4 regions of the Shewanella sp. GutDb-MelDb genome follow, and region 3 is predicted to be linked to each of the others. Evidence: predicted binding sites of a transcription regulator. Region 3 holds the regulator's gene; each other region holds the start of a gene.
The links. Region 3 encodes sigma-54, which starts transcription at its own class of promoters, with help from an activator protein. Its sites were predicted from a motif close to GTTGGCACGNNNNTNGNNT; they were not measured.
Positions count from the first base shown of each region.

Region 1: a site for sigma-54 is predicted at 2,587-2,605, ahead of CXF82_RS21150 (formate dehydrogenase accessory sulfurtransferase FdhD). Genes of this name have one in related genera too.
Region 2: a site for sigma-54 is predicted at 4,660-4,678, ahead of fliD (flagellar filament capping protein FliD). Genes of this name have one in related genera too.
Region 4: a site for sigma-54 is predicted at 2,324-2,342, ahead of glnA (glutamate--ammonia ligase). Genes of this name have one in related genera too.

Region 1 covers NZ_PJBM01000264.1:13,375-19,378, reverse strand. The annotation lists gene CXF82_RS21165 (4Fe-4S binding protein) at 1-1,119, opposite strand, end outside; gene CXF82_RS21160 (DUF3306 domain-containing protein) at 1,264-1,887, opposite strand; gene CXF82_RS21155 (DUF3305 domain-containing protein) at 1,884-2,354, opposite strand; gene CXF82_RS21150 (formate dehydrogenase accessory sulfurtransferase FdhD) at 2,648-3,475, shown strand; gene CXF82_RS21145 (helix-turn-helix transcriptional regulator) at 3,521-4,426, shown strand; gene CXF82_RS21140 (nuclear transport factor 2 family protein) at 4,435-4,806, opposite strand; gene rlmF (23S rRNA (adenine(1618)-N(6))-methyltransferase RlmF) at 4,930-5,982, opposite strand.
Region 2 covers NZ_PJBM01000248.1:20,814-26,817, reverse strand. The annotation lists gene motA (flagellar motor stator protein MotA) at 1-251, opposite strand, end outside; gene CXF82_RS16520 (RNA polymerase sigma factor FliA) at 266-988, opposite strand; gene fliL (flagellar basal body-associated FliL family protein) at 1,001-1,456, opposite strand; gene CXF82_RS16510 (flagellar hook-length control protein FliK) at 1,472-2,575, opposite strand; gene CXF82_RS16505 (hypothetical protein) at 2,568-2,894, opposite strand; gene fliS (flagellar export chaperone FliS) at 2,863-3,243, opposite strand; gene fliD (flagellar filament capping protein FliD) at 3,257-4,636, opposite strand; gene CXF82_RS16490 (flagellin N-terminal helical domain-containing protein) at 4,927-5,733, opposite strand; gene fliB (flagellin lysine-N-methylase) at 5,979-6,004, shown strand, end outside.
Region 3 covers NZ_PJBM01000241.1:8,637-14,640, forward strand. The annotation lists gene CXF82_RS15470 (KpsF/GutQ family sugar-phosphate isomerase) at 1-284, shown strand, start outside; gene kdsC (3-deoxy-manno-octulosonate-8-phosphatase KdsC) at 286-837, shown strand; gene lptC (LPS export ABC transporter periplasmic protein LptC) at 834-1,391, shown strand; gene lptA (lipopolysaccharide transport periplasmic protein LptA) at 1,455-2,003, shown strand; gene lptB (LPS export ABC transporter ATP-binding protein) at 2,000-2,731, shown strand; gene CXF82_RS15495 (RNA polymerase factor sigma-54) at 2,869-4,380, shown strand; gene hpf (ribosome hibernation promoting factor) at 4,411-4,698, shown strand; gene ptsN (PTS IIA-like nitrogen regulatory protein PtsN) at 4,701-5,144, shown strand; gene rapZ (RNase adapter RapZ) at 5,613-6,004, shown strand, end outside.
Region 4 covers NZ_PJBM01000261.1:25,037-31,040, forward strand. The annotation lists gene CXF82_RS19695 (carbohydrate-binding family V/XII) at 1-612, opposite strand, end outside; gene glnA (glutamate--ammonia ligase) at 831-2,240, opposite strand; gene typA (translational GTPase TypA) at 2,964-4,793, shown strand; gene CXF82_RS19715 (hypothetical protein) at 5,255-5,521, opposite strand; gene CXF82_RS19720 (DUF418 domain-containing protein) at 5,566-6,004, opposite strand, start outside.

The DNA.
Region 1 (6,004 bases), on a different contig from region 3:
AGTAGTCAGCAGTTCAGATAACTCATCTGCACCCGCTTCCGTTAAGTGATGTTCGCTGATTAAGCTAATACGACGTGGTTGCCCCATCTCATCGAGAATGTCGTTGGCTAACGCCAGTTCACCCTTCAGCATTTGAGTTAGTGTAGGCGCTGTAGCATCAGTGTTAAGAATCAAGATTTGACGAGCGCCCCAGGCAAGAGACGACATCCAATGATCAACACTAGCGACGGTTATCTCTTCCAATTCAACAGGGATAATATCGCCCGCTAATTGGTCAGTGACCAGTTCTGCACCTTTACCAATATCATGGAACAACACGACAGGGGCTATTTGCGCTTGCGAGCGAAAACGAGTCACCAGTTGATTCAGATAGGTATGCATAGATTGCGGAGTCGGAAGGTCATAACTAATCGCGCCTGTTGGGCACGCATTCGTACAACTACCCGCACCGTGGCAGAGGTATGGATCGATTTCGATTTTTTTCTCAACACTGGCAATCGCATCTGCGGGGCAGAAATTCAAGCAACGAGTACAACCTTCATTACCATTACGATTATGTGCGCAGATGTCGCTATTAACTTTGATATAACGCGGCTTGTCGAACTCGCCGATTAGATCGGGTAACTGCTCAATTGCTTCGGCTAGTTTGACTTGATCTTGGCCAACATAAAAATAGCCAGGCGGTAGCATTTCAAGGTTAATACAAGGACTCATGCTCAAATCAAGAATCAAGTCGAAATGCGCTTTACGAATAGCAACAACACTTAAATCCGCACTACCCTCTTCATGTTCAACTTTAACTTGGAATTGACCAAGGAAACCTTTTATCTCGATAAGCTTGTTGTAATAGCTCTCAACATCTTCAGCTGAAGTCATGACGAGCTCTAGATGTGCTTCGTCTTGGCTAGTGATGGCTTCGTTTGCCAAAATGGCACACTTACCCATGTGGGACAATTTGTCGGCTGCTAGACGCGCCAAGTCTTCTGGCCCGATAACGAGCACATTGCCCTCGGTGGTATAACTCACGGTCGGTGGGATTAGATTTTGAATAACCTGGGTCCCAGCAAGAACCTGTTGTCGAACCTCTTTGAGTCCAACTTGTGTTTCACGATTGCTCACATTGCGTTCCTGAACAGTTCTTTGGCTGCTTCTATACTTATAAGTTGCTGTTTATTTAATGCGTCTATCATTAACGCCAGCTTTACCCTAAGTACAGCAATTCACATACCAATATTGTGGAATTAAAAACACTCTATACTGACGTTAAACAACTTTGTTTGTTATGGCGTCTGGGTGCTCTGGTTCATTTTGGGCTAATTCATCATCATCAACGTCCAAAATGTCCGATACCTGTTTAGTATCGCTAACAACTTCAGTTTCAACAGTATTTTCAGCGTCGGTCATCTCATCTGACTCAAGCTCTGAAACTGTTTCAATTTCGTTCTCCTCCTCATCATCTTTTTCTTCAACGACATGACGGAATACTTTCTTTGCCAATTCAGCCGATACTTCAGCCGACAACTTAGGTTGATTACTGTAGTCCAATGCATATTCAAGCAGCCCATCAATTTCACTAAAATGAGGCTGTTTCCAAAGGGCTTTTAGTGCAGCAGATTTAGCAGCAGGGTCTACGTTGGCGCCCATAAAGCTGGCAAAACTGCCACCAACTTCAATCTTTTCTGGATCTGGAAGGTCTTCCGCAGTGAGCAGTGTTTCTTCGCCAGACTCAATGACCTCAGCATCAGTACTTTCTGCTGTGGTTAACGTCTCTGACGGTGCGAGTTCAGCTGTTACCGATTGTTCCTCAACGGCTTCAGACACCTCTATATCAGCTTCCTGCTCTACTTTCTGTCGACGCAAGTTCCAACGTGACAGCAAACCACTCATGAGTTACCCGCTAAATGATTGGTACTTGGACCTTCATTCTTGCGTCGGTTAACATGTTTCGCGCGGCGATGAGCCTTGATTTCGACTTCACCATGACGAGTAATAAACGCTTCAATCCAACACGCGATAGCGGGTGGCATCAGAATATTAAGCACCGGGGTATCGCCTTCTAGGCAGCTTGCTGCAACATTTTGATCAGCTGATAGGGCTGCGGGGATCCAGTCACCGTCATGGTTTTCATCACAAACGATGTATAACATAGCGTTATCCATGTCGATATTGATACGGTAACTACCGCGTTCGTCTTTATGCAGTTCTAGCAAGACGAGAGTGGCACCTTCTGGTGCGGCGTGGGTAGCAGGAAGGATTTGATCGACTTCCCACTGTACTGAGGTCCATCTTCCGACTTGTGTCTCAATCTTTTTAAGAGAAACGTACATTGGCCATTGGCTTTCGGTATGTTGCATTCAGTCTCCGTCTTGCCTGAGATGGCTGCCTAAATGACAGACCAACTAAATAGATACTTATCTAACAAAGCAATTTATGTGCCACACAGTTTGGGCAAAATAGTTTGAACTGGATCAACTAATATCATCCAAGACTAGGACATTTTGTCCAAATAGCAATCTGCAATAGGACATAAAAGGGCGACTGATAGCTAATAAATGTGATCTGCCACTAACTTTATCTCTTATAAAGTTAGGTACAGATATTGCTTAGTATTAGACGCATTTAATTCTCTTAACTGATGATGGGCTATATGACAGCAAACAAGAGCAACCCAACTTTAATCAAAACTAACACCGAAGTCCCCCTGACAATTGCAGTGACAGCAATTAATGAGAAGGGCGAAAAAGTGGATAAATTTATTGCTTGCGAACGCCCACTCACTGTTTATTTAAACTGGCGTCCGATAGTAACCTTGATGACATTAGGTGCCAGAGCAGAAGCTCTTGCGTTAGGTTATCTCAAGAATCAGGGCTTTATTTCTGACCTAAGTAAGCTCGAATCTGTCATTGTCGATTGGGATGTGAGCTCAGCCGCGATTATTACCAGTGAGACAATCGAAGATTTAGATGAAAAACTATCTGAGAAAACAGTCACTTCAGGTTGTGGCCAAGGGACGGTATACGGCAGTTTTATGGCTGGCCTCGATGACATCAATCTGACAACACCACAAATTAAACAAAGTACAATTTATAGCTTACTTAATAATATAAGTGCCTATAACGAAACTTATAAGAATGCCGGCGCCGTGCACGGTTGCGGTTTATGCCAAGGCGACCAGATAAAAGGTTTTGTTGAAGATGTCGGTCGTCACAACGCGGTGGATACACTTGCTGGTGAAATGTGGCTTAATCATGATTTCGGACACAACAAATTATTTTATACCACTGGGCGCTTAACCTCAGAAATGGTGATTAAAGTTGCCAAGATGGGCATACCCGTTCTGCTTTCTCGAAGTGGCGCCACACAAATGGGGTTAGAGTTAGCACAACAAATGGGGATTACTATGATAGCTCGCGCTAAAGGTCGCCACTTTTTAGTTTATAATGGTGCTGAAAACATTGAATTTGATGCTATTTAACCTGCCAAATGATGACCAAACGATTTTGCGCCACAAGGACAGAAAATGACTGAGCCAACAGAACTGATCTACATGAGTGCTAGACAGGTCTCGGAGTATCTTGATCTCAATGAGAAAAAAGTCTACTCAATGGCGAATGATCGTATTCTCCCTGCGACTAAAATCACTGGTAAATGGCTCTTTCCTAAAATATTAATTGACCGTTGGATTATGGACTCTTGCCACAGCGGTATGCTATCAGATCGTATGCATATCACTGGCAGTGATGACCCTTTACTGTCGATGTTGGTCGCTCGCATGATGTCGCAGGTCGGTAAAAGTGAGCTCATCAGTTATAGCTCCACGGGCTCCCGTCTGGGGCTAGATCTATTATCTCGTGGTTATGCTGATGTATGTACTTTACATTGGGGCAGCGTTGAAGAGCGTGCAATCCGTCACCCTGCTTTACTGCAAGGTTACGCAAACCACCAGCAATGGGTGATGGTGCATGGTTATACCCGTAAACAAGGCTTAATGATGCGCCCCGATATGCATCACCGTTGCCAAGAACTGGACAAAATATCCCAACAGTCTTGGCGCTGGGTTGCACGTCAGGCTGGTGCTGGCAGTCAACAGCACTTAGAGCAATGGTTAATGAAGCAAGGCGCTGCATTTGAGCAATTAAACTCAAGTTTAGTGGCACAAAGCGAGCGAGAACTTGCGGGTTATATTGCCAGAAGTGATGCGGATATCGGTTTCGGTTGTCAATCTGTAGCACTTGAAAGTGGTTTAAGCTTTGTGCCATTGGTAACAGAGTCTTTTGATTTTGTTATGCCACAAGGCATTTACTTCAGACGTCAGCTGCAACGTTTATTCAATTTACTGGCCGAGCCACAAACAAAGCAATTAGCAGCAACACTCGGTGGGTATGACTTAACGGATTGTGGCAAACTCCTTTGGAATGGACAATAAGCCCACTGTCAAAATGGTTTACAGGGTGTGCCCTGGTGAAACACCATTTGCCAAACCTCTTGGTGGTTACGCCAAATAGAGCTTCGCATAGAAAAGCTGGTGATGTTATTACCAGCTTTTTTTAGCTTGGCGCGATAAAAGACCTGACATAACCCAGCTTTGAGCTCTCGCACTTCAAAATGGCTGGTTTCAATATACGGGGCGCGTTCATCCGGTAATCGAGCGAGTACTTCCGCTTTACCAAAACGACAACCCGTTGCGGTAAACTCCATAAAGTCATCACTAATTAGACGTTCTAGCTCCCCCCGAGATGCTCTCACCTCAGGCTTCTGCAGATATAGCTCCAACTCTATGAGTAGATGTTCTAACTTGAAATTCACCACTAAACCCAACTAACTCAACCACATTGCTATCAGTCTAGGCTAAGTTTTGAAATAATTGAAATAGTTCAGCCGGTTATTTCGAACTTTAAATACACACCGGTAAGAAAGCGCATTAATAGCTTAAAGTTGATCCCGATATTGCTGCCATAACTGTTGCTGCTCAAGCGTTAAAAATGTCCAAGCCAAAATACGGGTAATTTTGTTACCTTGGTGCATCTCAATCACTTTAATCTCGCGCGCTTTAACTTTTTGCAGTAACGATTGCGCAGGCTTTAAATTCTCTTTTTTAGATACTAAGGTAGTGAACCATAAACATTGATCGGCAAACATTTGGCTTTCGGTGATCATGCTACTCAAAAACTGCCTCTCGCCGCCTTCACACCAAAGCTCCGCTTTTTGACCACCGAAATTAAGCACTCCAGAATCATCTTGTGGTACTGCAACTGTACTTTTCTGCCCAAATTTAGCGGCACGATTTGCGGCAAGGTTAGTGAGTTTACGTGTCGTCCCGGCATTCGCTTCGGCAAGAGATGCGTGAAAAGGCGGGTTACAGATAGTGACATCAAAACGGTCACCCTTACCAATAACACCTTGAAATACATGTTGGGAGTTACACTGTAATCGAGAGGAAAACTTGTTACTAAGATCGGGGTTATTAGCAAAAATTTGTTGGGCATTGTTGATTGAAATAGGATCAACATCGCTACCAACAAATTGCCAGCCATAAGATTGGATCCCCAACAGCGGATAAATAACGTTCGCCCCGGTACCAACATCCAACGCCCTAATTTTTTCACCTTTAGGCACACGCTGCTTACTCAATTTGGTTATCGCTAGCAGATCAGCTACATGATGAATGTAATCTGCCCGTCCCGGGATCGGCGGGCATAAAAACCCTGACGGAATATCCCAAGCATCTACAGCGTAATGATGCTTAAGCAAAGCAGCATTGAGTGCTTTAACCGCTTTAGGCGCAGAAAAATCTATCGATAAATTACCAAATGCATTGGTACTCACAAATGGCTTAAGTTCGACATAACTGTTCATTAACGCGGGAAAGTCATAGCCTGCATTGTGAAGATTACGCGGATGCATCCCTTTATTTAGCTTTGGAGCGGGCTTGTCAGTTATCACAGATGCTAGCGTAGTAGGCGTTTTCTTCGGTTTATTCATGTTCACTCTGCTGCATAACTTC
Region 2 (6,004 bases), on a different contig from region 3:
ATGCTCAATAAGCCAAACAGTTGTGGATAGAGTTCAGGGTCCTCTTGGTCGACTTTGACTAGCTCTTTGAGCTGCTCATACATATCAATGAGTACAGATTTGGGATTAGCAATAACCAGTGCGCCACTGCCAGCACCAAAAATGATGAGTATTTCTGCGGGTTGCCAAAGAGAGAACAATGTTCCACCCGCCCATACATACCCACCAAATACTGACAAGAGGATGACTACTAGCCCTAACAGTTTGCTCATACTATCTCACCTGTTTACCGTTCCCATTGTTGATAGATGCTCTTAAGTTGTTTCACTGCTTGCTTATGCAGTTGGCAAATTCGAGTTTCTGTCAGTCCTAAGGTTGCGGCAATTTCTTTTAAATTGAGTTCATGCTGATAGTAAAGCGACAGGATCACCTGTTCTCTTTTGTTTAATTTTGAAATGGCTTGAAATAAACACTCTTTTGCTGAAAATTGCTCCAAAACATCATTTTTATCGACAAAATGTCCACCGTCACTGACCAGTTCATCTAGGCTACGCATCGACTCGGATTGTGACGCAAATAAGCGTTCACGATAGGCGGTTTCGTTTAACCCCATCGCTTCGGCGACCTCTTTATCTGTTGGTTGACGAGCTAATAGTCGTGTGAGCTTTCTGACGGTGTCATTTAACTCATGGGCTTGCTGTCTCACAGGACGTGGTCGCCAATCTTGGCGACGAAGCTCATCTAAAATGGCACCGCGAATTCGCAGTCCAGCAAAAGAGATAAAACCATTATCGTACTCGCCGGGATAACGTCTGGCAGATTCTAGAAGCGCCATCATCCCGATCTGTTCCATATCCTCTTTAGCTAACACCGAGCCGCAATGGCTTCTCAATTTTGATACTGAGCGCTTCACTAAAGGTAGGTATTGCATCATCACCTGACTTTCAGATAGACGATTAACAGCGATATCTCCACTTGCTTCTTGGTAGGCTGATTGAGCTGTATTCATGGCATATGGCCTTTATTGAATGACCATACGAGTAAACAACACATCGTCTAATTCGATGGCGAAGTCATTTTCGGCTAGCACGAGTGATAACAGGATATGCGCCTCTTTTTGCAGCGACTCAAGCTGCTGCGCATTATTGAGTTCATTGAAGTGTTTCTTGGAAAACATCTTCATTAAGGAGTTTTTAATCACAGGATCGGCTTTTTTAATGGTGTTAGCTGCATTGTTTGAACGGCTTTTAAACGCCATTTCTAACAGTAGATAGTGCGGATATTCATCGCCTGGAATAGAGATGACAAATTTATCTAATGGGTAGAATTTTGCTAATTTAATTTCTGGCTCTTGGGTTAAGAAAGGGCCTCCAATGAGCGTTGGAGATTGCCAGCCAACCCAAAATATGGCGGCTGTCCAAACCGTGATGAAGAGAAAAAAGCTGATCCGTTTACGGGCGTTTTTAGTGAGTGGCATGATGGGAACCTTAAATTATGCGAGTAGATCAACTTGATCTCGTTGGGAAGTCTCAGTTGTCATTGGCTGAGCTTCCTGCTGGCTAGCGGCGGCTATGGCCGACTTCGAACCCTGCTGTGTTTGTTCTTGTGGTGACTCGCCGTGGCTGATATCGACGTCAATTTGGCCGCCATGATCTGCGGCTAGCTCGGCGCGTAGCCTGTCTAGCCCAGTTAATAGTGCATCGCGCACCGCAGCGTTGGCTGCGTGCATCTGGATATGTAATTTATCGCCATCAAGACGGATATTGAGCTCAATTTTTCCGAGTTCTGGCGGGTCGAGTCTGAGCTCTGCTTGTTTGATCTGTTGATCAATTTGAAAGCGTAATTGTTCACGCAATGGTGACAGCATTTCGTGGGCCTGCTGCAGCATAGGTGCGGCTTGAGAAACGGACACTGGCCCCCACTGTGCAACGGCACTATTCGCTCGGGTATTTGTCGCGAGTATTTGATGAGTGGATTCAATTGTATCGATACTGGCGCTATCAACTTGTTTGGCTATAAATGCCGTTGCTAACTGAGTGGCGCTTAAGAATGGATTCATACTGTCAGGCTTAACCGCACTGCTATTGAAGGTCGACCCAGCGCTGCTACTGGCGAAGTTTGTTGCTAGCGCAGCGGTATGGGCTTTGTCATTAGCGGCTGTTGTACTTGTTAATGGCTGGCCGCTTGTCTGTGCAGTTTGAATAGATGTTTGGCTGCTTAACTGTTGTGTAAACGGATTGACTGTTGAGGCATAAGTGCTAGCGAAATGCAAAGGCTTAACAGTATTGTCCAGTCCCAGCGTGGCGTTTTGGCTTGCTAAGTCTATTACGTTAGCGCGCTGAAAACTCTCGTCTGTTAAAGGTCCACCTGACATTGAAATAGTGTTGGCTATTTGCCCTGAAATATCACCATTGATACTGACGTTTTGTGGCTGCCTTGGCTGCGGCAATATCAATGAGAACGGCGCTGAATCGGTCGCCGATTGTTCTAGATCATGGGAATAAGCTTGGTCAATAGGCTCTTTAATATGGCTGACTCGTGCTGAATTAACGGCCGGTGTTGTGCTTAATGCACTTGGTAAAATGGGACTAGTCATTGGTGACTCCAGCGCTGGCACAGGTAAATTGGTAAGCAGCAAGGCCGTCTTGCTGCTGTTCAAATTGAGCCATCTCTTGCTTGATCTTGCCTTGTGCTTGTCGTAACTGCTGCACAATTTTTGCATGGCTTTGCGCTAATGATTGGCGTGCAAGTACCTGTGAGCGAGAGTGTGGCTTGCCCGCTTTTTTAAGGGCATTGCACATCTTTTCATTCACTATCACTAGCTTTTCCCAGTCTTCAGCGCGCGCGTGAAACGCCAGTGCTTTTTCAAACTGTTGCCACTGCTCAATTGAGATTGGCCCAACCTGCTCTGACATCGGTAATCACCTTTGTTATGGGTTCTAGGGCTGCAACGCTATTTTCAACGCTCGCGGTGACCAATTGCCGACTGCAGTAGTCATAAAGGTGGTTGAGTCCTGCCGCGACCTTGCCGCCGTTTTCAATATCGAGCATGGAGTCGAGGCCATGGACGATATTGAGACATTTGTTGATACTCTGACCTTTATCTTCAAAGCTCTTACGCTGCATAAAACCACTGGCACGTTGGATCTCCTCTAAGAGGCCATCGAGCAGCATCCGTACCATTTCATGTGGATTAGCGGCAGCGGCTCGGGCGTCTAATGAGGTCTGTTTGTAAGCATTAAAGGGATCGTGCTCATTCAACATTGGTTAGCATTCCTTAATTAAACAGCATGCTAGCTGAGTTAAGTTGGTTAATGGTGTTTTCCATTGCGGTGAACTGAGACAGGTAAATTTGGTACCTCTGCTTCATCTGATAGTCATGGCGAGACATGCTGTCTTCAACGCGTTCAATTTGGCTATCTAGGTTGTTTTGCTTAAGATCGAGATAACCATTGGACTGAGTGAATGGTTCGATAATAGTGTCTATTCTATCGATGAAGCTGTTATCGGCAGTGAACATCTCTTTTAAGGCCGCGGGATCATCTTTAAGTGCTTGGGTCAGCTTATCTTCATCGATATCAAGCTCACCACTACGGTTCATCTCAATACCAATGTCAGATAAGCGCATACCGTTTGGTGCGGCTTCGAATACGCTATTGCGCATACTGGCTTGCAGCATTCTTAATGTAGAGTCACCTTTGAGGGCACCGAGCTGATCTTCTGTGACAGATGATGGCTTATCATCTTCATCATCATCGTCTTTATCTTTGTCGTCAGTGTCCTTATCGTTTTCTTTGGCCTCATCGACGACGCTACTGCCCATAGAACGGGTAAGCTGATTAATTTGGTTCATCAGGTCATTGAAAGACTCGACAAAGTCCTTAACCGCATCTTCACTGCTGCTGGTGTCAGATTCGATTTTTATGGTGCTGCTTTCGCCCGCCGAGTGTGTTTTGTTCAGCTCTATTGATACACCATCAATAACGTTACTTAAGTAGTTACTGCTACTCGTGATATCGATACCATTGAGCACTATCTCTGCGTCTTGCGCCGCTTTACGTTGGTTCATGCCCCAATCAACACCGTCCATCTCAACTTTGAGCGTACTGTCTTTACCTGATTCTGAGGAGGTCATCATTAACTCGACACCGCCACCCGTTCTGACGAGTGAGGCTTGTACTCCAGGGTTATCTGGGTGTGAGTTAATGGCATCACGAAGATCATTCACGGTGCGAGTGCCGTCAGCATTAAGCACTGCCATATCTATCTCTATAGTGTCAGCGATATCGGGGCCGACCTGGATGCTTAATAAACCACTCGCGGGGAGTAAGTCGGTTTCACTGGCAAAGCTTTTAGTCAGCTGATGGGCTTGAGCGAGTTGCTTGACGGTTAGATCATAGGTGCCCGTGGGAGCATCACTGTCGACTGTTATCGCGGCGTTCTCATCACTGATTGATGAGGTTTTACTTTCAAAGGCATCACCATTAATCTTTTCTAGATTACTGGTCATTTTATTGAGGCTACGCTCCAATAACTCATAGGCATCAATTTGTGTTTGATGCTTGGTTAAATTGGTTTTAAATAGTTGATCTTTCCCCATTCTTTCTGCTGAAATGAGTTGTTCAGCAAAAGATGCACCGTTCATACCTGAAATCATTTGATCCTCCTATAATGATACTTTTGCAATCTCTGTACCAAACGTTAAGTGTTTGTATATATTGAATTCTGTTTGTTTATCTGTACTTGTATCCGCTAGCGTTTTTCCGTTTACAGCACGGAAAAGGAAGTACGGCTTCCGCAAGTCACTTTGCCCACAATTGGATTTGAAGCTATACCTCTACTAAGGCGACCTTGCGAAGGTGATGCTGAAGTGTGTCAGTGATAATTTTTCAAAAAAAAAGAGCCTAAAGGCTCTTTTTGAAAGTTGGGAGGGTAAGGGAGGAGAAATTAACCCAATAGACCCATAACCAAACCAGTGTTTTGGTTTGAAGAAGACAGGATATTAGTACCCGCTTGAACCAAAAGCTGATTCTTAGTCATGTTTGCTGATTCAACGGCGAAGTCAGCATCCATAATACGGCCAGCAGCAACTTTAGTATTCTCAGTTACGTTAGCAAGGTTTGAACTCGTGTGGCCCAAACGGTTGATGTTAGCACCCAGTGTTGAACGTTCTTTACCTACAGCATCAATGAAGTCATCAATCTTAGTGATAGTGCCTTTTGCTGCACCGACAGCTGAAATATCATCAGCAACACCAGCAAGATTGGCTTTATCTACGGTAACTTTTAGTTGCTCACTTGCACCTGCACCGATCTGGAATTCAACACCGGCGGTCAATGAGTCGAATAACTTGTTACCTGAGTATTCAGTGTTATCAACAATACGAGTGATCTCTTTGGTTAGCTCTGCGAACTCATCGTTAAGTGCTGTTAAATCTTCAGCTGAGTTCACGCCGTTAGCGGCTTGAGTTGCAAGTTCTTTTTGACGGTTCGCAATGGTCGTTAGCTCATCTAGTGCGCCATCAGCAGTTTGCAGCATAGATGTCGCATCGTTCACGTTACGGTTAGCTGTTTCCATGCCTACAACGTTGGCATTTAAACGAGTCGCGATTTGTAGACCAGCAGCATCGTCAGCAGCGCTGTTGATACGTAGACCAGTAGAAAGACGCTCCATAGCATTGCTAAGTAGGTCATTGTTTTTTGTCACAGAATTTTGAGAAACAAGTGAAGCATAATTAGTATGTACAGATAACATAATATTTTCCTTTAATAAGTCATTTAAGCTCTGGGTCTTACCAATAATAAAACGACTGCTAAAATCAAAACTGAAAAGGCGTCATCATCTTTTTGTTATCATTAAGTGTAACTGGTTGTAATTTATGGTTTATATTGTTTAATGTTTTTTGAATTAAAACGATTTTATGTCGATAATCGCTTTAGTGAACGGTCTTTTTAGTCGCTCTATATAGTCATGTTAGGAGCCGAATTAAGAGAACTAGAATGGAAAAATCGCTAATTAGACCCAG
Region 3 (6,004 bases):
GCTTAGGCATGACTGCCATTGTCGATGAGAAAAGCACTTTAGTCGGTATATTCACCGACGGCGACTTACGCCGAGTGATTGATGCAGAAGTTAACTTACGTACCACCCCCATTGCTGAAGTTATGTCTAAAGGCTGTGTCACCATTACTGATAATGTACTTGCAGCAGAAGCATTAAAAGTGATGGAAGAGAAAAACATTAATGGTTTGATAGTCATCAATTCACAGCAACAACCTGTCGGCGCACTTAACATGCTCGACATGGTGAAAGCAGGAGTTATTTAACATGTCTAAACAGGGATTCTATGGCCCGATTAGCGATGATGTTTGGCAAGCCGCCAGCAAAATCAAACTGCTTATTTGCGATGTAGATGGCGTATTTTCCGATGGCCTAGTCTATATGAGCAACTCCGGCGAAGAGCTTAAAACATTCCACACTCGAGATGGTTACGGTGTTCGCTCTGTTCTTTCTAGCGGCATTAACGTGGCGATTATTACTGGTCGAAAATCAAAAATTGTCGAAGATAGAATGACAGCACTCGGCGTCACTCATATTTATCAAGGCGTTGATAACAAGTTAAGCCCCTACAATGAGTTATTAGCACTTTACAATGTCAATCCAAATGAAGTTGCCTATATAGGTGATGATATGGTCGACTTGCCGGTGATGAAAGAGGTCGGTTTATCGGTTTGCGTCGCTGATGGCCACCCTTACGTGAAGCAACATGCTTTAATGACAACTCATATTAATGGTGGTCATGGCGCCCTTAGAGAGCTCACAGACTTGTTATTACTTAGCCAAGGTAAGTTTGAGTCGGCTCACGGGATGAGCATATGAATCGCGTCACCCTAGCGATTATCGCTTTATTTGGCACCGCACTGATCCTTTATTGGCAAGTGCAGTCTAAAAAAAGCGACCAAACGTTAGACATTGATATAAGCGAACGCCCTAACTACATCATCAATGATATGCGCAGCACTGAATACAATGAAGCGGGTCTCATTAATAGCAAAGTCACCGCCAAGCACATGGAACACTTTGAAGAAGCCAGTATGACTTACTTCACTGACCCGGTTTATTTGATCTATCCCGATGATGGTCAAGCCCAATGGCGTTTAACCGCGGCTAAAGGAACCCATAACAATTTAACCGGTAAGGTCTCATTGGAAAACAATGTTATTATCGATTCTATTAGTCCAGAAGAGCCGATCCAAACATTGTCTACCTCCTATTTAGAGCTTGATCTAGAGACGATGGTTATGACCTCTGATGAAATCATTTACGTCACTGGTAATGAGTTTGTGATTCAGGGAACAGGCCTTTATGCTGATCTTAACGCCCAAAGTGTAAAGTTGATCAGTCAAGTCGAAGGGATCTACGATGTTAAGTAAGCGATTCAAAAAACAAATATACTCACTCATGCTAGCAACCCAATAGCGGAGTAGAAGGAAGTTATGAAATACAATCAATCAATACTTGCAGGTCTGTTGTGTCTGCTTAGCATTAGTAGCTACGCGCAAGTCGATGACTTAAAGCAAGAAGTTAAAATTGCTGCTGCCAGCCAAGAAGCTGATATAAAAAATAATCAGGTGATCTTTTTTGGTCCTGTAGAAGTGACTCAGGGTTCAATTAAAATGAAGGCTGATGAATTACGGGTGTTCTCCAAAGAAGCGAGCTCAGGAAAAATACTCGTGGCTACGGGTAATCCTGCGACATATACCCAAATGATGGAAGATGGCCGCCCGGCGATGGCAAGTGCGAAAGAGATCCGTTATGAGTTGGCAACAAGAACCTTAACCTTGTTAGGTAATGCAACCTTGGAGCAAGAGGGCAGCCAAGTCACGGGTAACCGCATCAAGTACAATATCGGACTACAAAAATTAGTCGCAGAAAGTACAGGTAAAGGTAATGATCGCGTGATCACTATCATTCAGCCTGAAGCTTATCAAGAAGAGACGCCTGAAACCCCAGCCGCACCCATTAAAAAGCAGGAACAGCAATGACCCAAAAAACGCTGACCGTACGCAATTTAGCGAAAAGTTATAAGAGCCGAGCCGTTGTTCAAGATGTGAGTTTAACGGTCAAAACAGGGCAAATTGTTGGGTTATTGGGTCCTAATGGTGCAGGTAAAACCACAACATTTTATATGGTTGTTGGTTTAGTTCAGAGCGACAAGGGTCAGATCTTAATCGATGACGATGATTTAACCTTAGACCCAATGCATCTCCGAGCACGTAAAGGCATTGGCTACTTGCCACAAGAGGCAAGCATCTTTAGAAAGCTCTCAGTGCGTGACAATATCATGGCAGTATTACAGACTCGCAAAGATATCAATAACGAGCAGCGTGAAGAGCAACTTGAACACCTACTCGAAGAGTTTCACATCACCCATATCCGCGATAGCCAAGGCATGGCGTTATCAGGTGGTGAACGCCGCAGAGTTGAAATCGCTCGAGCACTGGCAGCCAACCCAAAGTTTATTCTACTCGATGAACCTTTTGCCGGCGTTGATCCAATATCGGTTATCGATATTAAAAAGATTATTGAACAGTTAAAAAGCCGTGGCTTAGGGGTGTTGATCACAGACCACAATGTGCGTGAAACATTGGACGTTTGTGAACATGCCTATATCGTAAGTCACGGAAATTTGATTGCAGAAGGCACACCTGCCGAGATATTAGATAATCAGCAGGTTCGAGCAGTGTACTTAGGTGAACAATTCAGGCTATAGTTAACCCACAGTATGCGGGTTTAATTGTATAGCATTAGCTAAGTATATGAATACAATCAAAGTGTTGACTCTTTAAGCTCTCTTCGTCAAATCACCGAGCTTCAACGTTTAATTACAGTGTAGGGAATAGCGGTAAGATGAAAGCGTCACTCCAGCTCAAAATGGGTCAGCAGCTAACTATGACTCCACAATTACAGCAGGCTATTCGCCTTTTGCAATTGTCCTCTTTAGAGCTGCAGCAAGAGATCCAGCAAGCATTAGACTCTAATCCACTGCTTGAATTAGATGAAGAGCAATCCGATGGCGAGCCTATCAGCAACGAAGATAGAACCACCAGTGACTCTGACAGCTATTCAGAGTCGGATAGCGACAATGAATACAGCAGTAACACAGATGTTGATCCACAGCAGGATAGCGCTGCGGTAGACACCTCTGATGCATTAACGCAAGATTCAATGCCAGATGAACTCCCAATGGATACTACTTGGGATGAAGTCTATACCGTGTCTTCGAATTCAAGCTCCGGCGGAATGCGCGATGATGATATGCCATTCCAAGGCGAAACCACTGAAGGTTTATACGAACATCTTGAATGGCAGAAAAATCTAACGCCTTTTTCTGATAATGACCTAGCGATTGCCACCGCCATTATTGATGCGGTTGATGAGCGAGGTTACCTTACTCAGAATTGTGAAGATATTCTTGAAGCAATGGGCGATCCAGAGATCGAGATAGACGAAGTGGAAGCCGTACTCAAACGCGTGCAGCATTTCGACCCTATCGGCGTCGCAGCCAGAGATCTCAGTGAATGTCTGCTTATCCAATTAGCTCAATATGCAGAAACAACACCCCATATAGACAATGCTCGCCTGCTCATTAAAGATTACTTAGATTTGATTGCTGGACGTGATTTTAGGCAATTGATGCGTAAGACTAAGCTCAAAGAGGATGACCTGCGTGATGCTATCACGCTTATTCAAACCTTGAACCCAAGACCGGGCCTAGCAGTCACGCGAAGTAAAGACGAATATGTGATCCCCGACGTTTCAGTGACAAAAAAGAAAGGCCGTTGGGTGGTTGAACTCAACCCCGACTACATGCCAAAAATCAACGTCAATCAACACTATGCTTCGATGGCTCGTAGCCAAAAAAATCAAGCAGATGGCCAATTTATTCGTAGTCACTTACAAGAAGCTAAATGGTTTATTAAAAGCATTGAGAGTCGTAATGAGACCCTCCTAAAAGTCTCCAACTGTATTGTGAAGTTCCAACAGGGATTTTTCGAATATGGTGATGAAGCCATGAAACCTATGGTACTCAACGACATTGCTGAAGCCGTAGAGATGCATGAATCCACTATCTCAAGGGTGACCACACAAAAGTATATGCATACCCCTAGAGGTATTTTCGAGTTAAAGTATTTCTTCTCTAGTCATGTCGGAACCGACGACGGTGGAGAGTGCTCATCAACAGCAATTAGAGCGTTTATTAAGAAGTTAGTCGCAGCTGAAAACCAACAGAAACCATTAAGCGATAGCAAAATGGCGCAACTGTTGGCAGAACAGGGGATTAAAGTTGCTCGACGTACCATCGCGAAATACCGCGAAGCAATGATGATCCCGCCCTCAAACCAACGCAAGAGTTTATAACTAAAATTAGACACTTGGAGGAATCTTTCTATGCAAATTAACCTTACTGGGCATCACATTGAAATCACTGCGTCACTGCGCAGTTATGTTGAAGAAAAATTTACAAAGCTTGAACGTCATTTCGATCAGATCAATAATGTGCACGTCATATTGAATGTTGAAAAAATGCAACAGATTGCCGAAGCACGAATTCACCTGAAAAAAGGTGAAGTTTTTGCCACTTCGGAACATGCGGACATGTACGCCGCAATCGACTCCCTGATCGACAAATTAGATCGTCAGGTTATTAAACACAAAGAGAAGCTGACCAAACACTAACGATGGAACTATGTACCATCCTGCAGCCGGAATGCACTACCTGTGCCACTCCGGGCAGTAAGAAAAAAGTACTGGAACTCATCAGCGATATTGCCGCTGCCCAGTACCCTACCCTTTCTTCACAAGAGATTTTCGAAAGCCTGTTGGCTCGCGAAAAAATGGGTAGCACAGGTATAGGCAACGGTATAGCAATCCCTCACGGGAGATTGGCTAATATTGACCATCCATTGGGCATATTAATCAAATGTGAAACACCGATATCTTTTGACTCGATAGATAAGCAACCGGTTGATATATTATTTGCCCTGTTAGTGCCCGCAGATCAATGTGAGCAACATCTCGCGACGCTGTCTTCAATGGCAGAAAAGCTTAACGACAAAGCGATCGTGAAGCAGTTGAGAAAAAGTAAGAGTGAATCTGAGTTATACGACTTAATCACTCAATAGTGAGAGGTTTCTGATCTGTCGAGCTTAGTTTTTACGCATTTTTTGATGTTCAAGAAGTACAAGACATGAGCAAAGAGAAACGCTTACACACTCTTGTAGGAATAGCTTAGAAACACTTAAACCAGTGTTCCTAAGCTATTGTTGCCGTGTTATAGGCTATTTGTGGAGAATAATTAAACTGCATTGCCTCCGTATCGTCCCACCTCGCCAAAATGATGTATAAACTGCGGTAAAAACAAACCTAAAAGTGCAACTATCTCGACGGACTCAAGTCCGTAAGTCGCTAGAGATTACCGATATACAAGCAGTAAGATTTAACGACCTAGGCATTTATTACAGCAATATTATTTATTATTACCAACTAGCCTAAGCTATTGCTTTAAGCCAGAAAAAAGTTAATCTATAATCTTGTACACCCCGTATACATTTATAAAACATTAATTCTAACTTTTATTAGGTAGTGAAAAGATGAAACTCGTTCTAGTCTCTGGTCGTTCCGGCTCAGGCAAATCAGTACTGTTAAGAATGCTAGAAGATCTCGGCTATTATTGTGTCGATAATCTACCATTGCCAATGATGGGCACCCTGCTTGAACAACTTTCTGGTAACTCAGAGTTAGTCGCTATTAGTGTTGATATCCGCAACATGCCAGAAAAAGAGAACGAATGGATTAAGCATCTGACCAATTTGCCAGAAGGCGTGGAGTTATTGAGCTTCTTTTTAAACTCTAGCGATGAAGTGCTCCTCAAGCGCTACAACGAAACTCGTCGTCTGCACCCTTTGTCTCATGCAAACATTTCATTAAAAGAAGCAATTCAGCTTGAAGGGCGCCAGTTGGAACCGCTCGCTAAGATCGTTGA
Region 4 (6,004 bases), on a different contig from region 3:
GTATAACTTTTTAGTCTGTTGGTTACGTGCAACCGCAAATGGCGTGTTTAATGCTCGCTCATAAGGGCTGCCTTCTATTTCCCTAAATTGCGGCGCGCCGTCGAAAGACAGCAGTACACTGAGTTGCTGACGGAAAATAATGTTGGGGGCATCGTTCTTAATGTTCTCTAAGCTTTGTTTCTCTTGTTTAGCATTGGCGAGACTGGCAGAAAGGCGCTCCATTGAGATATTAAAACTACTGCTGCCTAGGGCTTTTTCTACCACTTCGGTAAAGCGCTGCTCGTCTGCTTCAGTCGACTCTGGCCAGCGAACCTGAGTGACTTTAACGTCTCTAACGGTAGCGTTATCGGTATTGGTATCGATGCGTGCACTAAACCAAAAAGCGCCAAAAACGGGCTCGTCTCTATCGATGAGTTCGAGAGACATTGCCGCACGCCCTTGCAGAATATTACCGTTAAGTGATTCAGGCTGTGGCTGATATACCACTATGGTGCCCTCTTTTTCGGTTACCTCTTGTGGCCACTCAATCGCGTTAGCATTGGCTAGACCCAATAGCATCATCATGATTACGGCGAGGGTTGAGCGAAAACATGCAAAAATTTTAGCTGACATAGCAGTCCCTTCTGTTTTGATCGAGTGGTGAATATCAAGCTAACATGCTGGCTATTGTAATGGTTAAACTTTATTCAGAATAACTATAGTTGTTCATTATGATACTCGCATTATGGACAAAAATATTATTGATTTATAAGCACAAAAAAGCCCTAAACGTTTCCGCTTAGGGCTTTCTAAATGGCGCTTTAACTACGCCATTAACTCAGTTTTTAAGTTTACAAGCTGTAATAAAGCTCGAACTCTACAGGGTGAGTCGTTTGGTTAACACGTTCAACATCAGCAGTCTTAAGCTTGATGTATGAATCGATGAAATCATTGCTAAATACTTCGCCACGAGTTAGGAACTCACGGTCAGCGTCTAGACACTCAAGTGCATTTTCCAGTGAAGTGGCAACTGTTGGGATTTCAGCCGCTTCTTCTGGTGGTAAGTCATATAGATCTTTATCCATTGCTTCGCCTGGATGGATCTTATTTTGGATCCCGTCAAGACCAGCCATTAGCATTGCAGAGAATGCTAAATATGGGTTAGCCATTGGGTCACCAAAACGTAATTCAATACGACGACCTTTAGCACTTGGTACTACAGGGATACGGATAGAAGCACTACGGTTGGCTGCTGAGTAAGCAAGCATTACTGGCGCTTCAAAGTGTGGAATAAGACGCTTGTATGAGTTCGTTGCTGGGTTTGCAAATGCATTAATTGCGCGAGCATGTTTGATGATGCCGCCGATGTAGAACAATGCTGTTTCGCTTAGGCCTGCATACTTGTCGCCAGCAAAAATGTTCACGCCATCTTTTGCTAGAGATTGATGCACGTGCATGCCGCTACCGTTATCACCAACGATTGGCTTAGGCATAAAGGTTGCTGTTTTGTTGTAGGCGTCAGCCACGTTATGGACAACATATTTAAGCACCTGAACTTCATCCGCTTTAAGCGTAAGCGTATTAAAGCGAGTGGCGATTTCGTTTTGACCAGCAGTGGCGACTTCGTGATGATGTGCTTCAACAACTTGGCCCATCTCTTCAAGTACAAGACACATTGCTGAACGTATGTCTTGTGAAGAATCAACTGGCCCTACTGGGAAATAACCGCCTTTAACGCCTGGACGGTGACCTTTGTTGCCGCCTTCGTAGCTGGTACCTGAGTTCCAAGCGGCTTCTACAGCGTCAACTTTGTAAAAACAACCTGACATGTCAGCGCCATATCTAACGTCATCGAATAGGAAGAACTCTGGCTCAGGACCAATCAATACTGTATCGGCGATACCAGTAGAGCGTAAGTAGTCTTCTGCTTTCTTAGCAATTGAGCGTGGGTCACGGTTGTAACCTGTCATTGTGCCTGGGTTTAGAATATCGCAACGAATGTTTGCGGTTGTTTCAGCAGTGAACGGGTCAAGTACGAAACTTGCAGCATCAGGCATGAGCACCATGTCTGATTCGTTAATGCCTTTCCAACCTGAAATTGAAGAGCCGTCAAACATCTTACCGTCTTCGAAAAAGTCTTCATCAACCTGGTGGCTTGGGATCGAAACGTGATGCTCTTTACCTATGGTATCGGTAAAACGTAGATCAACAAACTTAACTTCTAATTCTTGTAGTTGTTGTAAAACTGATTCTGCTGACATTCTAAAGTCTCCGAGTAGGGTAAAGGGTTATCCCTTGTTTTTTATCTTAATGCTTAACGCAATATGCGATTCTGCTATCTGTAAAGCGAGAGTCGTGCCAATCATGTAACATTATGATTTATATGAATTCTAAATCATACTAAAAATATAAAGCTAGCTTTAATGCACTATTTTGGTGCGGCCAGTGGATCAAAGTGGTGCACGCGCCATCATTGTGCAGCTAGACTGTTTTCATATTGACTAGCCGTTGGCTAATGGTTAAAAGCAAGACAACAGAATAGCCAAGAATAAGACTTTTTTATAGGGGACAAGTCAAAGAAAAATCAACCAAATGTAGATAAGTGTTATTCAGATAAAAGACAGTTTCATGCCGCTCGCAGGCGTATCTGGTTAAACAGACTAAACTAGGAAGTCGACTAAAGGGGTCGTAAACAGGATGTTTAACAAAATTTATCACTTAAAAGGACGCTAAATGCCTCAAAGAGGTATTTAAAAGGAACGGGAATATAAATAATCCTATCAAAGATAATGATGGAAAGTGTATGTAAAGCGGACGTTATGACGGGAAAAAGCAACACGCATAAGTTATTTCTAACGATTGGTTAAAAATAATCCTGTGAGATACTCGCCACCTAGAGTAGAATGTCACGCTTTTTATAGCAACAACTATAATCGTTTGGTTTTAGTGGTTGTCAGTACCCCCCCCCCTATATATTTATACCGATGGTAAGAGGTTTAGCCGTGTTAGAGAATTTACGTAACATCGCCATTATTGCACACGTTGACCATGGTAAGACTACCTTGGTTGATAAGCTGCTGGCGCAGTCAGGAACCCTTGAGACTCGAGGAGAAGCCACTGAGCGGGTGATGGATTCAAATGATCTTGAAAAAGAACGTGGTATCACGATTCTGGCCAAGAACACTGCCATCAAGTGGAACGATTACCGTATCAACATCGTTGATACCCCTGGTCACGCCGATTTCGGTGGTGAGGTTGAGCGTGTTCTATCTATGGTTGACTCAGTATTACTACTAGTTGACGCAGTTGATGGTCCAATGCCACAAACTCGTTTCGTGACTAAGAAAGCATTTGCTCAAGGTCTTAAGCCAATCGTTGTTATCAACAAGATTGACCGTCCTGGCGCACGTCCTGATTGGGTTATCGACCAAGTATTTGACTTGTTCGACAACCTAGGCGCAACCGATGAGCAACTAGATTTTCCAATCGTTTATGCTTCTGCACTAAACGGTTTCGCTTCTCTTGATCCAGAAGTCTCAGATGGTGACATGACTCCTCTATTTGAAACTATCGTTGAGAAAGTTTCATCTCCTGACGCTGATGCTGAAGGTGATTTCCAGATGCAGATCTCTCAAATCGATTACAACTCATACGTGGGTGTTATCGGTATTGGTCGTATCAAGCGTGGTAGCGTTAAGACTAACCAACAGGTCACTATTATTGGTGCTGATGGTAAGAAACGTAACGGTAAGATGGGCCAAGTATTAGGCTACATGGGCCTAGAACGTAACGAAGTCGAGATTGCTAACGCTGGTGATATCGTTGCAATTACGGGTCTTGGTCAGTTGCTAATTTCTGACACTGTTTGTGCAACTAACAACGTAGAAGCATTACCAGCTTTGTCTGTTGATGAACCAACACTAACAATGACCTTCCAGGTCAACACCTCTCCATTCGCTGGTAAAGAAGGTAAGTACGTAACTTCACGTAACATCCTTGAGCGTCTGCAGCAGGAACTTGTTCATAACGTAGCACTACGTGTTGAAGAAACTGAAAGCCCAGATCGTTTCCGCGTATCGGGTCGTGGTGAACTTCACCTTTCAATTTTGATTGAAAACATGCGTCGTGAAGGTTACGAGCTAGCTGTTTCTCGTCCAGAAGTTATCGTTAAAGAGATTGATGGCGAGATGTGTGAGCCATTCGAAAACTTGACTGTTGACGTTGAAGAGCAACATCAAGGTGCTGTTATCGAGAAGCTTGGTATCCGTAAGGGTGACATGAAAGACATGCAGATGGATGGTAAGGGTCGTGTACGTATCGATTTTGTTATCCCTAGCCGTGGTCTAATTGGTTTCCAAACTGACTTTATGACAGCCACTTCAGGTTCTGGTCTTATTTACCATTCATTCGACCATTACGGTCCTGTGAAAGGTGGTGATATTGGTCAACGCGCCCGTGGCGTATTGGTCTCTAACGCAACTGGTAAAGCACTGACATTCGCATTGTTTAACCTTCAAGCTCGTGGTCGTCTGTTTATTACTCACGCTGCTGAAGTTTATGAAGGTCAAGTTGTTGGTCTTCACGCTCGTGCAAACGATTTGACTGTTAACTGTTTGAAAGGTAAGCAGCTAACTAACATGCGTGCATCGGGTACCGATGAAGCACAAGTACTGACTCCGCATATCGACATGACACTTGAGCAAGCGCTTGAGTTCATCGATGATGATGAGCTAGTTGAAGTAACACCGCTGAACATTCGTGTTCGTAAGCGTTACTTGAGCGAAAACGATCGTAAGCGTCATAACCGCAAGTAATCGTTTCGTTTAGCTTCAGTCCTTAAAAGGATTGAGCGCTAAGAAGAAGCCCTGAACATGAAAATGTTTGGGGCTTTTTTATACATGGATGTATTTATCCCCGAAGTACAGGATGTACAAGGAGGGGATTTATGTCTGGCCATAAATGTTCCATTCATTTATTGGCATTTCCTCCTTCCCTGGAGGTCAGAACATTTATGCCAGCATCCATGGATGGAAAGTGCTGGTATTTATACATGGCCATAAATGTTCCATTCATTTATTGGCATTCCCTCCTTGACCCACAGGGATGTGAGGAATGCCTAAGTGATATAGGGAATATCATAGGCCTTGGCTGTCAGATGTATTTATCCTCGAAGTACAGGATGTACTAAGAGGGGGTTATGTCTTGCTAACTATTGATTAACTACAGCGGTCCATTGGGTAATTGATCTATACGTAGCCTCAACTACTAAACCCATTTAGTAGTAACTTGCAGCAGCACCGGCCATGATCACGACAAATATCGCAAGCATGCGGATAGTTTTGTTATATTGCACTTCAGGTAATTGATACTTCAACAACCTTTGTCTGGCAACATATACGTGTATTACGGCCAAGCCGAGCAAGCAAGGTGTAATAGTGAGTGCGCCGTTTATCGCGGAGTGCACTGCTAGTGCACATAAAGCGAATGCTGCAGAAAACCAAACACAGGCAAGAACTGTACTTTCATTCGTTTTAACTGTCATAGAACGCCTTTGGATGTTGGTAGAAAATAAGCTTGAATCAGTTATCAGGCTAGTGGTTTGCTCTGAGCTAGTCTACGCCATAACCATTCCAATGGCCCTTGCTTGAAATACTTAAGGTAGACAGTTGCGAGCATGATTTGAAAAATAGAGAAACCAAGCGCAATCAACATATAGCCTGGCCTGTCGAGTGTGTTCACTAGTGTTGGCGCAAAATAGCGAAACACTAGTACTCCACAAATTGACTGCAGGATGTATAGGCTTAATGATAATTGGCCTACCTTCTGTAATGGCGCCAATACAGTGGAACGGTTTTGACATATTTTAACCAGTATATGAATGTAAATCAGCGCCATAGGTATTGCGCTGACGATAACGGCAACACCTGATAGGGTATTTAATATAGGATCTGTTGAAAGAGTCAGTAAGCTATCGAAAACCGATAATAGTACCGTCGCCACTGCCAGCTGGATAAGTTGGTTTTTG